DNA from 3 places in the Vibrio mangrovi genome. Region 1 is predicted to be linked to each of the others. Evidence: predicted binding sites of a transcription regulator. Region 1 holds the regulator's gene; each other region holds the start of a gene.
The links. The regulator MetJ, encoded in region 1, represses methionine synthesis genes. The targets are predictions, from matches to a motif close to TTAGACNTNTANANGTCTAA.

Region 1 (4,478 bases):
ATCCAAATCTGCAATTAGATCTTCAGCATCTTCCAGACCGACAGACAAACGCAGCAGTTGCAGGGACACGCCAGCTTTTTTCAGAGCCTCTTCGCCCATTGCCCGGTGTGTCATTGTTGCCGGGTGGCAAATCAGACTTTCTACGCCACCCAATGATTCCGCCAGTGAAAATAGCTTGAGTTGGCTGACAAATTGCTGAAGTTCTTCATAACTGCCGGCAAATTCAAAACTGAGCATTGAACCGAATCCACGTTGCTGTTTTTTCGCAATTTCGTGTCCCGGATGTGAGGGCAGGCTCGGGTGATAGATGGCTCCGATAAGTTCATGAGATTGCAGATAAGCAAGAATTTTTTGTGAACTCTCTTCGTGGCACCGCATCCTTGCACCCAGCGTTCTAAGCCCTCTGAGTGTCATATAACTATCGAATGGTGTACCGGAAGCGCCGATACAGTTAGCCCACCAGGCCAGATCTTCTGCATGTTTTTTGCTTTTACTGATAATCACGCCACCAATTACATCGGAGTGACCATTGATATATTTGGTCGTTGAATGGACGACAAAGTCTGCTCCAAGAGATAATGGTTGCTGGTAGACCGGGGTCAGAAAGGTATTATCGACGGCAACCAATGCACCAGCCTGTTTCGCCTGCTGACAGATTTTTTCAATATCGACCACCCGAACAAGCGGGTTGGACGGTGTTTCCAACAGAATGAGTTTAGGCTGCTGTGCCAGAGCTTCCGCCATGGCATCGTCATCGCACTGATCGACAAACAGTACGCGAAAATCACCTTTGTTGGCTCGGGTATTAAATAGACGATAAGTGCCACCATAACAGTCATTGGGCGCAATAATCAGATCTTCCGGCCCAATAAACGCAGAAATCCATAAGTTGAGTGCTGATGTTCCACAATTGGTGATAACGGCTCCCTGACCACCTTCCAGTTCAGAAAGTGCCTGTTCCAGAAGTCCGCGATTCGGATTACCGGAGCGGGTATAATCATATTGAGGAACTTCCCCGAATGCCGGAAATCCATAATTCGTTGAGAGATAAATCGGGGGAACAACAGCATGGTACTGCGTGTCTGACTCAATACCTGTTCGAACGGCGATGGTTGCAGGTTTGCGAGCGCTCATATCTGATTCCTTCCTGTTGACATACTGATGTCATTAATTAGTGGGGGCTGTCGCTGAAAATCTCAATCAGAACCGATTGAATATGGCTACTCACTTTACTGATAATTTTGTGGGACGTCAATACTTCTAGACGTCTATATGTCTTTGCTTATAGCAGTAAATAAAGCTAAAATTAGTGCCTACTTTTTTATATATCCAAATGACCCAGAATCCCGCATATTGAGGTTGTTTGGGCATAATAATGACGATTCCGCGCAATAAGGGGAAGCAATGGCTGATTGGAATGGTGAATACATAAGTCCTTATGCAGAGCATGGTAAGAAAAACGAGCAGGTCAAGAAAATTACGGTTTCTATCCCGTTGAAAGTACTTAAAGTTTTGACAGATGAACGGACAAGACGTCAGATTAATAATTTACGTCATGCAACAAACAGTGAGCTCTTATGTGAAGCATTTTTACATGCCTATACCGGTCAGCCTCTGCCGACGGACGAAGATTTGCGTAAAGATCGTCCGGATGACATACCAACAGAAGCGAAAGCGATAATGACTGCGATGGGCATCGAATTTGAGTCTTATGACGAGTAATGCTGGCGCTTTTCCTGTTCGGTACACCAGACAAGACTGATTTCCCAATACTGGTTGGCTGAATGAAGCCGCTTAAAGCCCAGGTGAGTATCAGTCTGGTCGCGCTTACGTTAAAAATAACACTGAAAGACAAGTGTTACTTTTACCTGAAATAAAGAAGGTCAGAGATGATTTATGTTCACTATCTTGAGCAGTCCCGGGCATTGCGCGTCATATGGTTATTAGAGGCTCTCAAACTTGAGTACGAAGTGATTCACTATGCCAGAGATCCGAAAACCTGGGGCGCTCCGTCCTCTCTGACTGCGATTCATCCTTTGGGTAAATCACCGATAATTGTCGATGGAGAGCAGACGGTCACTGAATCGGGTGCGATTATTGAATATCTGATTGATACTTATGACCATGAGCGACGTTTCAGACCAGAGTCGGGACAGGCATTGCTTGATTACCGTTACTGGTTACATGCAGCGGAAGGTTCGTTCATGATGTGGCTGGTGATGCGGCTGATTTTCATTAAATCGGGGGAAAAAGTACCATTCCTGTTGCGGCCTTTGATTCGTTCTTTTCTTGATAAGGTGGATAAACTGGTAATTGAGCCCCGTCTGACAACCTTCTTCCGCTATATCGATGATTTTCTCGGTCAGCATATGTGGTTTGCCGGAGAACAGCTCAGCGGTGCAGATTTTCAGATGATTGTAATATTGCTGATGGCGGATACGCGGGCTGATCTTTCTCCATATCCGAATATTCGACGTTATATAGCACAGGCCACGCAACTGGATAGCTATCAGCAAGCAATGCAAAAAATACCTGCCTGAATCCCCGTCAAACAAAGCAAAGAGGATACATCAACGATGTATCCTCTTTTTCATTCAGAACATGATGTTATCAATCTTCCATATAGCCTTCAGGCATTGGAATCCGGGCAACACCTGAATCTACGGCTGCCTGTGCGACGGCTCTGGCTACCCGAGGCAGTAACCGTGGGTCCATCGGCTTAGGAATGATGTATTCCGGTCCGAATGACAGGCTATCAACGCTGGCTGCTTTTAGCACTTCAGCCGGAACCTCTTCTTTTGCCAACTGGCGAATAGCTTCTACTGCGGCAATCTTCATTTCATCGTTAATTTCACTGGCCCGAATATCCAGAGCACCGCGGAAAATAAATGGGAAACACAGAACATTGTTGACCTGATTCGGATAATCCGAACGCCCGGTCCCCATGATCAAATCATTGCGAACCTTATAGGCCAGCTCCGGTTTAATTTCCGGATCCGGGTTTGAACAGGCAAATACGACTGGTTTTTCTGCCATCAGACCCAATGCTTCCGGTGGCAGGAGGTTGGGGCCAGAAACGCCAAGGAACAGATCGGCATCCTTAATCACATCTTCCAGAGTTCTCTTGTCGGTATTGTTGGCAAACAGCTGTTTGTATTCATTCAGATCGTCCCGGCGGGTATGAATCACGCCTTTACGATCGAGCATGTAGATTTTTTCACGCATTGCGCCGCATTTGATCAGAAGTTCCATACATGCAACAGCGGCAGCCCCAGCACCCAGACAGACGATCGTACATTCCTTCAGGTCCTTTCCCTGTAGCTCAATTGCATTGAGCATACCTGCGGCAGTTACGATAGCTGTTCCATGCTGGTCATCATGGAATACCGGTACGTCACAACGCTCGATCAGACGACGTTCGATTTCAAAACAATCCGGTGCTTTAATATCTTCCAGATTGATGCCGCCGAAGGTATCGGCAATATTTGCGACTGTATCCACGAATTCATCAATTGTGCGGTGTTTTACCTGAATATCAAATGAATCCAGGCCTGCAAATCGTTTAAATAGCAGGGCTTTTCCTTCCATGACCGGCTTTGATGCCATTGGCCCCAGATTTCCTAATCCGAGGATGGCTGTTCCGTTAGAGATTACTGCTACGGTGTTTCCTTTCGCCGTGTATTTGTAAATATTATCTACGTTTTGTGCAATTTCCCGTACTGGTTCTGCGACACCCGGGCTATAGGCCAGAGCCAGATCAGCTGCAGTATCAGCAGGTTTCGTTAGTGTAATTGCGATTTTCCCTGCAGTTGGAACTGCATGATAGTTCAGCGCTTTTTGACGCAGTTCTTCTTCGGGAGTTAAATCTTGGCGATTGTCTTCAGACATAAGGGTAGAGTCTCGTTGTAATGTTTATAGGGAAAGAAACTTCATTTTAATGGATGTCTGGGCATCTGCCTAGGCGATCTTGGTATTATGTATTGAAAAATTGCATAACTATACAGAGGTTGGAGGAGTTTATGCTGATATAACTCGGCTTTCTGAAGGTCAGTACTTCTGGGAGGGAGAAGGATAAAAGGAAAATCCATCGGGTATTATCTATTCCCCGTAGAATAAAAGAGCGGGAAACAAAAAGGACGCCATCAGGCGTCCTTTCAGAATTCTCACGGAAGAGAGCTTATTTCTTACCACTGGCAAGTGCGCCGAAACGCTTGTTGAAGCGATCAACACGACCACCGGTATCAACGATACGCTGTTTACCTGTGTAGAATGGGTGACATTTGTCACAAACGTCCAGGTGCAGTGAGTCTTTGTCCAGTGTAGATTTGAATTCGAAAGCGTTACCACAAGAGCAAGTTGCTTTCACTACTTTGTATTCCGGATGGATACCAGTTTTCATGGGAGAACCTCAAAATCGGGCCGTGTCGCTATCCGGGTCTTTGCCGGACACCACACGTAGTTAATAAAATAATGGTCGT
Region 2 (4,478 bases), 1.3 Mb from region 1:
GATCACGTCAGCATCCAGAGCCGCGACAGATTCAATGATTTCATTAAACTCGCTATAACACATATGCGTATGTATCTGGGTCTGCGATGCTGCACTGGAAGCTGCAATACGGAAAGACTGTACAGCCCAGTCCAGATAGGTCTGATGATCGCGTTTCTTCAGCGGTAATCCTTCCCGGATAGCCGGTTCATCAATCTGAATAATGTTGATCCCTGCGTTTTGCAGATCTGCGACTTCATCCCGGAGTGCCAGAGCCAGTTGCTGGGTAATTGTCTTACGGGAAATATCTTCCCGCGGGAAGGTCCAGCACAAAATAGTCACCGGTCCGGTCAGCATCCCTTTCATCTGCTTTGAAGTCAGAGACTGGGCATACTCAGACCATTCAACTGTCATTGGTTTTTCCCGCTCAATATCGGCGACGACAATCGCAGGCTTCACACAACGTGAACCGTAGCTCTGTACCCATCCAAAACGTGTAGTCTGAAATCCGGATAAATTCTCAGCGAAATATTCCACCATATCATTTCGCTCAGCTTCACCATGAACCAGCACATCCAGCCCTAAAGCTTCCTGACGCTCGACAGCTTCCTGAATATGAGATTTTAAAGCACTCTTATAGTCATTTTCTGACAAACGCCCCTGTTTGAAATCATTACGCACTTTTCTGATTTCGCTGGTTTGGGGAAAAGAACCAATTGTCGTGGTCGGTAAGAATGGTAAACCTAAGGCTTCTTTCTGATATTCAGCACGCGCCTCATAAGGTAAATCCCGGGCCGCCAGAGCATCAGTAATGGCTTCGACCCGTTCACGAACATGCGGTTTATTCACTTGCTGGGATGCACGACGTTGTTCAATCGGGCGACTGTAGTTCTGACATGCTTCAATAGCAGCAACATCACCATCTAACGCCGCACCGAGCAGACCCAGTTCTTCAACTTTCTGACGGGCAAAAGCAAACCAGCTCCGGGTTTCTTCACTCAGTTCGCTCTCCAGAGATAAATCCACGGGACTATGTAATAACGAACACGAACTTGCAATCCACAAACGATCACCCAATTGCTCATGCAGTGGTTGTAACTGCTGTAGTAATGCTGCCAAATCAGCCCGCCAGACATTACGTCCATTAATCACCCCAACAGACAGTACCCAATGCTCAGGTAATTTCCCGGCAACGCTATCCAACTGTTCCGGAGATGAGACCAGATCTATATGCAGCCCGTCGACTGAAAGTTCTGTCACCTGATCCAATACATCGGTAATCGAATCAAAATAGGTTGTCAGCAAAAGTTTGGTTTTTCCCTGCAACTGCTGATAGGTGGATTTCAGAGCACCCAGCCAGGACGCATCTAATTCCAGAGCCAGAATCGGCTCATCGATCTGAACCCACGACACCCCCTGTTCTGCCAGCTTCGCCAGAATTTCCTGATAAGCAGTAATTAACTGAGGCAGCAGCGACAAGCGTTCAAAGCCATCTTCAACAGATTTACCCAGGTACAGGTAACTCAATGGCCCCAGTAATACAGGTTTCACCTGATGTCCTTGTTGAATAGCTTCATTCACTTCATCAAACAGTTGCGGCCAGCTCACTTCAAATGAATCCTGGGCCGAAAATTCCGGCACAATATAGTGATAGTTGGTGTTAAACCATTTGGTCATATCGGATGCAGCACTTCCCTGACAGTCACATCCTTGCTGAGACTGACCTCTGGCAATCTTGAACAGCGTATCAATGTCGATATCACCATTCCGGTGACGCTGTGGAACATGCCCCAATAGCAGAGAGGTTGCCAGCACATGATCATACCAGGCAAAATCTCCGGCAGTGACAAACCCAAGCTGATGCTTCGCCTGCAATGTCCAGTTCTCCTGGCGAATCGATGCACCTACGGCTTCAAGCTGAGCCTGATCCAGTTCCCCACGCCAGTATCCTTCTAATGCAAACTTAAGTTCTCTTTTTTCGCCGATACGGGGAAAACCTAAGATATGTGTTGTTATTGCCATGAGTACCATCCTTTTGATTGATTATTTTTGTCTTTAAGACTTGGTTGCTGATTTATTTATCGACATTCAAAGATGTCTGGATGGCTAAAATATCCTGCTAAATGGCATGTGTGACAATCTCCAATTATTCAACTGGTACATTAATAAAATTCATGACCAGAAAATAAAGTTGAATTTAATTAACTGGAATAGACGTCCAGATGTTTACATGCCATAAATTTCAGCGTAATTTAGTAAAAATATTCAACTTAATTTATTAAAAATGAGGAAAACTCATGTTAGAAATCAAACATCTGAAGACGTTGATTTCACTACGGGATACCGGTTCTCTCACAGCAACGGCAACAGCACTACATCTGACTCAATCGGCACTGTCCCATCAGATTAAAGATCTGGAATCCCGGATTGGCAGCCAGCTTTTTCTCAGAAAAACACGCCCGGTCAGATTTACATCCGAAGGCGAAATTCTGCTGCGGTTGGCAGAAGATGTTTTACCCCGAATGGCTCAGGCCGAACATGAGATTGCCAGTATCAAAGAAGATGTGAATGGTCGGCTGCACATGGCGATTGACTGCCACTCCTGCTTTCAGTGGCTTATGCCGGCGTTAAAGGAATACCAGCTTAGCTGGCCGGATGTAAGTCTGGATTTTTCTTCCGGATTTGGTTTCGAGCCTCTGCCGGCTCTGTTGGCCGGAGAGCTGGATCTGTTGATTACATCAGATATTATGCCGCGCTCAGAGATTCACTATGAGCCATTGTTTGATTTTGAAATGCGTCTGGTCACTGCGATTAATCATCCGCTGGCGGAATCTGACTGTATTCAGCCGGAAGATTTAGCCGGGCAGACGATGCTGACTTATCCGGTTCCGAAACAACGCCTTGACGTTTATAAACATTTTCTTCATCCGGCGGGAATAGAGCCGCAAAAGTGGAAACAGGCTGATAATACACTGATGCTGGTTCAGATGGTTTCAGCCGGCTTGGGTGTCGCTGCGCTTCCCAACTGGGCCATTAGTGAATTTTCCCGTCAGCGTCTGATCACCAGTAAACCATTGGGACAAGGGTTATGGCGACGCTTGTTTGCTGCAGTCCGTAACGGAGAAAAAGAAAAACGCTACCTACAGGCCTTCTTCGCCACGGCACGCCAGCAGTGTAAAACTCATTTAGAAGGGATAAAAATAGCCTGATACTCTCATGTCCTGATACAAAAAACATCCGCCAGTAAAACTGGCGGAGTATGATGAATCACAGGACTTTAGCAAGAAATTGCTGTAGCCGGGGATGTGGCGGACGTTCAAATACAACCTGGGGAGTGTCATCAACCAATAGTGCACCATCTTCCATAAATAGCACCCGATCGGCAACTTCCTTGGCAAACCCCATTTCATGGGTCACAATAACCATGGTCATCCCTTCTGCTGCCAGTCCTTTGATAACATCCAGAACTTCCCCGACCATTTCCGGATCAAGCGCTGAAGTTGGTTCATCGAACAACATCAGATCAGGTTCCATCGCCAGAGCCCGGGCAATCGCAACCCGTTGCTGCTGCCCACCGGACAGATGGGACGGATAATTATTCATCCGTTCAGCAAGACCGACCCGTTGCATCAGTGCTTTTGCTGCGACCTCAACTTCTTTGGCCGGACGCTTGGCAACCTTTAATGGTGCCAGCATCACATTCTCCAGAGCTGTCTTATGCGGAAACAGATTAAAGCTTTGGAATACCATGCCGACATTTTGCCGTAACTGATTGATATTAGTTGATTTAGCGTACATATCAACGCCATCGACTACAATTGAGCCTTCATTAATCGCTTCAAGCTGGTTCAATGTACGCAGAAAAGTGGATTTGCCCGAGCCGGATGGTCCGATAATCGCGACCACTTCTCCTCTCCTGACGGTTGCACTGACGGCTTTCAGTGCATGACAACCATTGGGATAAAATTTTTCAATCCCTTTGGCAACAATCATGTCTTCACCGGTATACTGACTAGTCACTGGCCGATAACCTCTTTTCTAACACTTGGATTGCCCACGACAGTGAACCGGTTACAAGCAGATAAAGTGCTGCTACGGTAAACCACACTTCAAATGGTGCAAAACTTCCGGCAACAACTTCCCGCCCGGCTTTGGTCAAATCGGTAATCGAAATCACCGAAACCAAAGACGAGTCCTTGATCAGATTAATAAATTGCCCTGCCAATGGAGGTAGCGTCCGCTTAAATGCCTGAGGCAATACGACATAGCGCATCGCTTGCGGATAGGTCATCCCTAAAGAGCGTGCGGCTTCCATCTGACCGGTCGCAATAGACTGGATACCTGCCCGGATAATTTCTGCAACATATGCGCCGGTAAACACGGATAATGCCACAACACCGGCGGTAAACCGATCCAGATCCAAAACGGTACCGATGAAGAAATAAACGATAAAAATCTGCACCAGTAATGGCGTACCGCGAATAATTTCAACATAAGTC
Region 3 (4,478 bases), 970 kb from region 1:
CTGATCGTTGGAATCGTATTTCGTCCACATTGCTCACAGGCTGCAATTACAATCTTCTGCCACTGTTGCAGTTTTTTCTCAAAGCGCTTCTGATCCAGTTTTACACCACAGCGTTCTGACAGTAGAGGAGTAATTGTATTGACCCCCAGTTCTACGGATTTCTGAATGGTAAATTCCATTTTATCGCCGCGGGAAATCACTTGCCCCAGATGCAGGTTAAGCGGAGATTCATTATCTCTGATGACCGGCTCGCCAACCTGAGCTGTGACGGCTTTTTTACTGATCTCAGCCAATACTGCCGGGAATTCTGAGCCATACCCATCGAATAATAAGATTTCCTGCCCGGTTTGCATTCTCAGTACACGACCGACATGACCGGCAGCATCTTCGCTTAATGTAACCAGACCGGAAGGCTGGATTTTCTCCGGGTGATAAATACGGGGCATTCTCATGGCTTTTCCTGAAACGACTTTTTCTGAGCAAACTTTCCCTAATCGCTTTCTTTGCACAGCTTGCTAGGGGATAGCTTCTCTTTGAACAAATTAAAGGGGTTGTCTCTTTTGTTGGGTATAAGATGGGCTCTGAGGACTTAAATTACAAGAGGTACACCTGAATTCAAAAAGGAAAATTTAATTTATTCCAGAATGAGTTGAACTCCTGAGGAAAAATTCTGCTCAGTCGGATCGGGTTTTAAGTGTGGCGTACATCGCTTAGAAATGACTTGCTATGATGAGATTTCAGATTCTGTATATACCAGTGGTTGATTGCATTGAGTACAGCGATAGGTCACTTCCTGACGTTGTACTTTCCGATGACGCCGGATCGACAGGGAGAATTGCTGGCACTGACAATGGTATGAAAAGGTTTGTCCGGCCACGGAGCGTATATCAAACTGGTGGGTTGTCTGAGGGTTCAAGTGGAATACCTGTGTCATCACGGATTGCCACTCCGGCCCGTGAGGCCTCACGCGACCATAAAGCCGGTGGACAAGTAAATGTGCGATTTCATGAGGAATAACTTGCTGTAAAAACTCGGTTTGATTTTCAATCAACAATACCGGATTTAAACGGATTTCCCACTGATGAAGATAAGCCTTTCCTGCTGCTTTGCCGCGTAATTTGTAGCTGAGAGACGGTGGCGGAAAGTGTTGATCAAAGTAGCGTGAGGCTCGGGTGATACAGGCCTGAATTTGTGTATTGATTTGAGTCTGAAGCTCTGGGGAAACAGTAATTGCTGACACTTTTTTACCGGCTATTTCAGATCGATAAACTAAGGAATGGAAATATCATCCCAATCGGGATCTATCATGTCTGTTTATTTCAGAATAAACAAGCCCTCCGAATGGAGGGCTTGTTATCTTCGGTGTTCACTATTTGTTAGGTGAACTTATTGTTATATAAACTTGTTCGATCAACCAGAAAACAGGAACGATCTGAAATTATTTCAGTCCGGCAAAATCCCGGAGTAGTGCTGCTTTGTCTGTCGCTTCCCAAGGGAACTCATCCCGGCCAAAGTGACCATAAGCAGCAGTTTTCTGGTAAATTGGCTGAAGCAGATTCAGCATTTCCTGAAGCCCGTATGGACGCAGGTCAAAGTTCTGGCGAACAGCTTCAACAATGATATCGAGAGATACTTTTTCAGTACCGAATGTCTCTACCATGATTGATGTCGGATCGGCAACACCAATCGCGTAAGACAATTGGATTTCACAACGGTCTGCCAGTCCGGCTGCAACAATATTTTTGGCAACGTAGCGCGCTGCATAAGCAGCAGAACGGTCAACTTTGGATGGATCTTTTCCTGAGAATGCACCACCACCGTGACGCGCCGCACCACCGTATGTATCAACAATGATTTTACGCCCAGTCAGGCCACAGTCGCCCATCGGGCCGCCGATTACAAAACGACCGGTTGGGTTGATAAAGTATTTGGTCTCTTTTGTCAGCCACTCTGCTGGAAGCGTCGGTTTAATGATCTCTTCCATTACTGCTTCTCTCAGTGCCTCTGTTGAAATCGAGTCACTGTGCTGAGTAGACAATACAACAGCATCAATACCGACAATTTTGCCTTCATTGTATTGGAAAGTAACCTGAGATTTAGCGTCAGGACGCAGCCATGGCAGGGTGCCGTTTTTACGGACTTCCGACTGGCGATGAACCAGACGGTGTGCGTAGGTGATCGGTGCTGGCATCAGCACTTCAGTTTCATTGGTTGCATAACCAAACATGATCCCTTGGTCACCAGCTCCCTGTTCTTTCGGATCTGCTTTATCTACACCCTGATTAATATCAGGAGACTGTTTGCCAATCGTATTTAAAACTGCACAAGAGTCAGCGTCGAAACCCATATCTGAATGGGTATAGCCGATTTCACGAACTGTTTTCCGGGTCAGTTCTTCAATATCAACCCAGGCTGAAGTAGTGATTTCACCACCAACCATTACCATGCCGGTTTTAACATAAGTTTCGCAGGCAACACGCGCTTTCGGATCTTGTTCTAAAATCGCATCAAGTACGGCATCGGAAATCTGGTCTGCAATTTTATCAGGATGTCCTTCTGATACGGATTCAGAAGTAAACAGATGCTTTGTCATGAGAACTCCACTCAGGTGATGAGCAAGTTATACTGAACACTTACTCGAATTACTTAAAAAAACAAGAGATAAAAACAAGCGTTAAACATAAGAGATGTTTTTACATCTAGACGTCTATTCTATGTTGCCGAAATGGAATTACAAGACTTTTTTTGCTATTTATAAACATCGGTTTGCTTATTGATTCTGAGAGACTTTTCCCTCTTTCTGGACTTAAGCGGTAAATTTGAGACAGATCGCGCATATATTTCGTTAGCAAATCGATTGCGCCGAATCGGGGGCTTTGCGACAATGCGGTGTTTTTCGCAGTACACTGCTTTTTTAATTTTGCTTTATGACTTTCAGGAGCTGACATGTCTTCCCAAAAACGTCTTGCTAATGCAATCCGTGCGCTGAGCATGGATGGTGTTCAACAAGCCAATTCTGGTCACCCCGGCGCCCCGATGGGGATGGCGGATATCGCTGAAGTGCTCTGGCGCTCTCATCTGAACCATAACCCGCAGAACCCGAACTGGGCTGACCGTGACCGTTTTATTCTGTCCAATGGCCATGGTTCGATGCTGATTTATTCATTGCTGCACCTGACCGGTTACGACCTGTCTATCGATGACCTGAAGAATTTCCGTCAGCTTCACTCGAAAACACCGGGCCATCCTGAGTACGGTTATGCGCCGGGCATCGAAACGACCACCGGTCCGCTGGGACAAGGCATTACCAATGCCGTGGGTATGGCGATTGCGGAAAAAGCACTGGCAGCCCAGTTTAACCGCGACGGTCACGATATCGTCAATCACCACACTTATGCTTTCCTCGGCGATGGCTGTCTGATGGAAGGGATTTCGCATGAAGCCTGTTCACTGGCCGGAACACTGGGTCTGGGTAAACTGATTGCTTTCTGGGATGACAATGGCATTTCGATTGATGGTCATGTTGAAGGCTGGTTTAGCGACGACACGCCAAAACGATTTGAAGCGTATGGCTGGCATGTTATTCCGGCGGTTGACGGTCATGATCCGGCAGCGATTGAAGCGGCGATTACTGCGGCGAAGGCAGAATCTTCCCGTCCGACCCTGATTTGTACCAAAACCGTGATTGGTTTCGGCTCGCCGAACAAATCCGGTTCGCATGATTGCCACGGTGCGCCACTGGGAGCCGATGAAGTACAGGCCACCCGTCAGCAGCTGGGTTGGGAATATGGTCCGTTTGAAATCCCGGCGGATATCTATGCCGAGTGGGATGCCAAAGCAGCCGGTGCAGCCAAAGAAGCCGCCTGGAATGAAAAATTTGCCGCGTATCAGTCGGCGTATCCGGAGCTTGCTGCTGAATTCACCCGTCGGGTGAACGGCGAACTACCGGCTGACTGGGAAGCACAGGCCAGTCAGATTATTGCGGACCTTCAGGCCAATCCGGCCACGATTGCTTCGCGCAAAGCCTCGCAGAATGCACTGGAAGCGTTCGGCAAGCTGTTGCCTGAATTTATGGGCGGCTCGGCTGATTTGGCACCATCGAACCTGACGATGTGGTCCGGCTCGAAGTCTCTGACAGCAGATGATGCTTCCGGCAACTATATCCATTACGGTGTGCGTGAATTCGGAATGACGGCCATCATTAACGGGATTGCGCTGCATGGCGGCTTTATTCCTTATGGTGCCACCTTCCTGATGTTTATGGAGTATGCCCGTAACGCGATGCGGATGGCGGCACTGATGAAAGTGCAGAACATTCAGGTTTACACGCACGATTCGATTGGTCTGGGTGAAGATGGTCCGACCCACCAGCCGGTTGAGCAGATTGCTTCGCTGCGTCTGACACCGAACATGAGCACCTGGCGTCCTTGTGACCAGGTTGAATCAGCGGTGGCCTGGAAACTGGCGATTGAGCGTAA

Region 2: the regulator MetJ is predicted to act here: its motif matches at 2,190-2,209, upstream of metE (5-methyltetrahydropteroyltriglutamate--homocysteine S-methyltransferase).
Region 3: the regulator MetJ is predicted to act here: its motif matches at 2,692-2,711, upstream of metK (methionine adenosyltransferase).

Annotation. Positions count from the first base shown of each region.
Region 1 is NZ_AP024883.1:3,329,268-3,333,745, reverse strand. Features, by position in the region: gene OCU74_RS14870 (O-succinylhomoserine (thiol)-lyase) at 1-1,134, opposite strand, end outside; gene metJ (met regulon transcriptional regulator MetJ) at 1,405-1,722, shown strand; gene OCU74_RS14860 (glutathione S-transferase family protein) at 1,890-2,540, shown strand; gene OCU74_RS14855 (malic enzyme-like NAD(P)-binding protein) at 2,611-3,888, opposite strand; gene rpmE (50S ribosomal protein L31) at 4,178-4,399, opposite strand.
Region 2 is NZ_AP024883.1:2,069,953-2,074,430, forward strand. Features, by position in the region: gene metE (5-methyltetrahydropteroyltriglutamate--homocysteine S-methyltransferase) at 1-2,001, opposite strand, end outside; gene metR (HTH-type transcriptional regulator MetR) at 2,277-3,188, shown strand; gene OCU74_RS09290 (amino acid ABC transporter ATP-binding protein) at 3,247-3,972, opposite strand; gene OCU74_RS09295 (amino acid ABC transporter permease) at 3,992-4,478, opposite strand, start outside.
Region 3 is NZ_AP024883.1:624,189-628,666, forward strand. Features, by position in the region: gene rsmE (16S rRNA (uracil(1498)-N(3))-methyltransferase) at 1-452, opposite strand, end outside; gene OCU74_RS02720 (SprT family zinc-dependent metalloprotease) at 725-1,231, opposite strand; gene metK (methionine adenosyltransferase) at 1,439-2,593, opposite strand; gene tkt (transketolase) at 2,947-4,478, shown strand, end outside.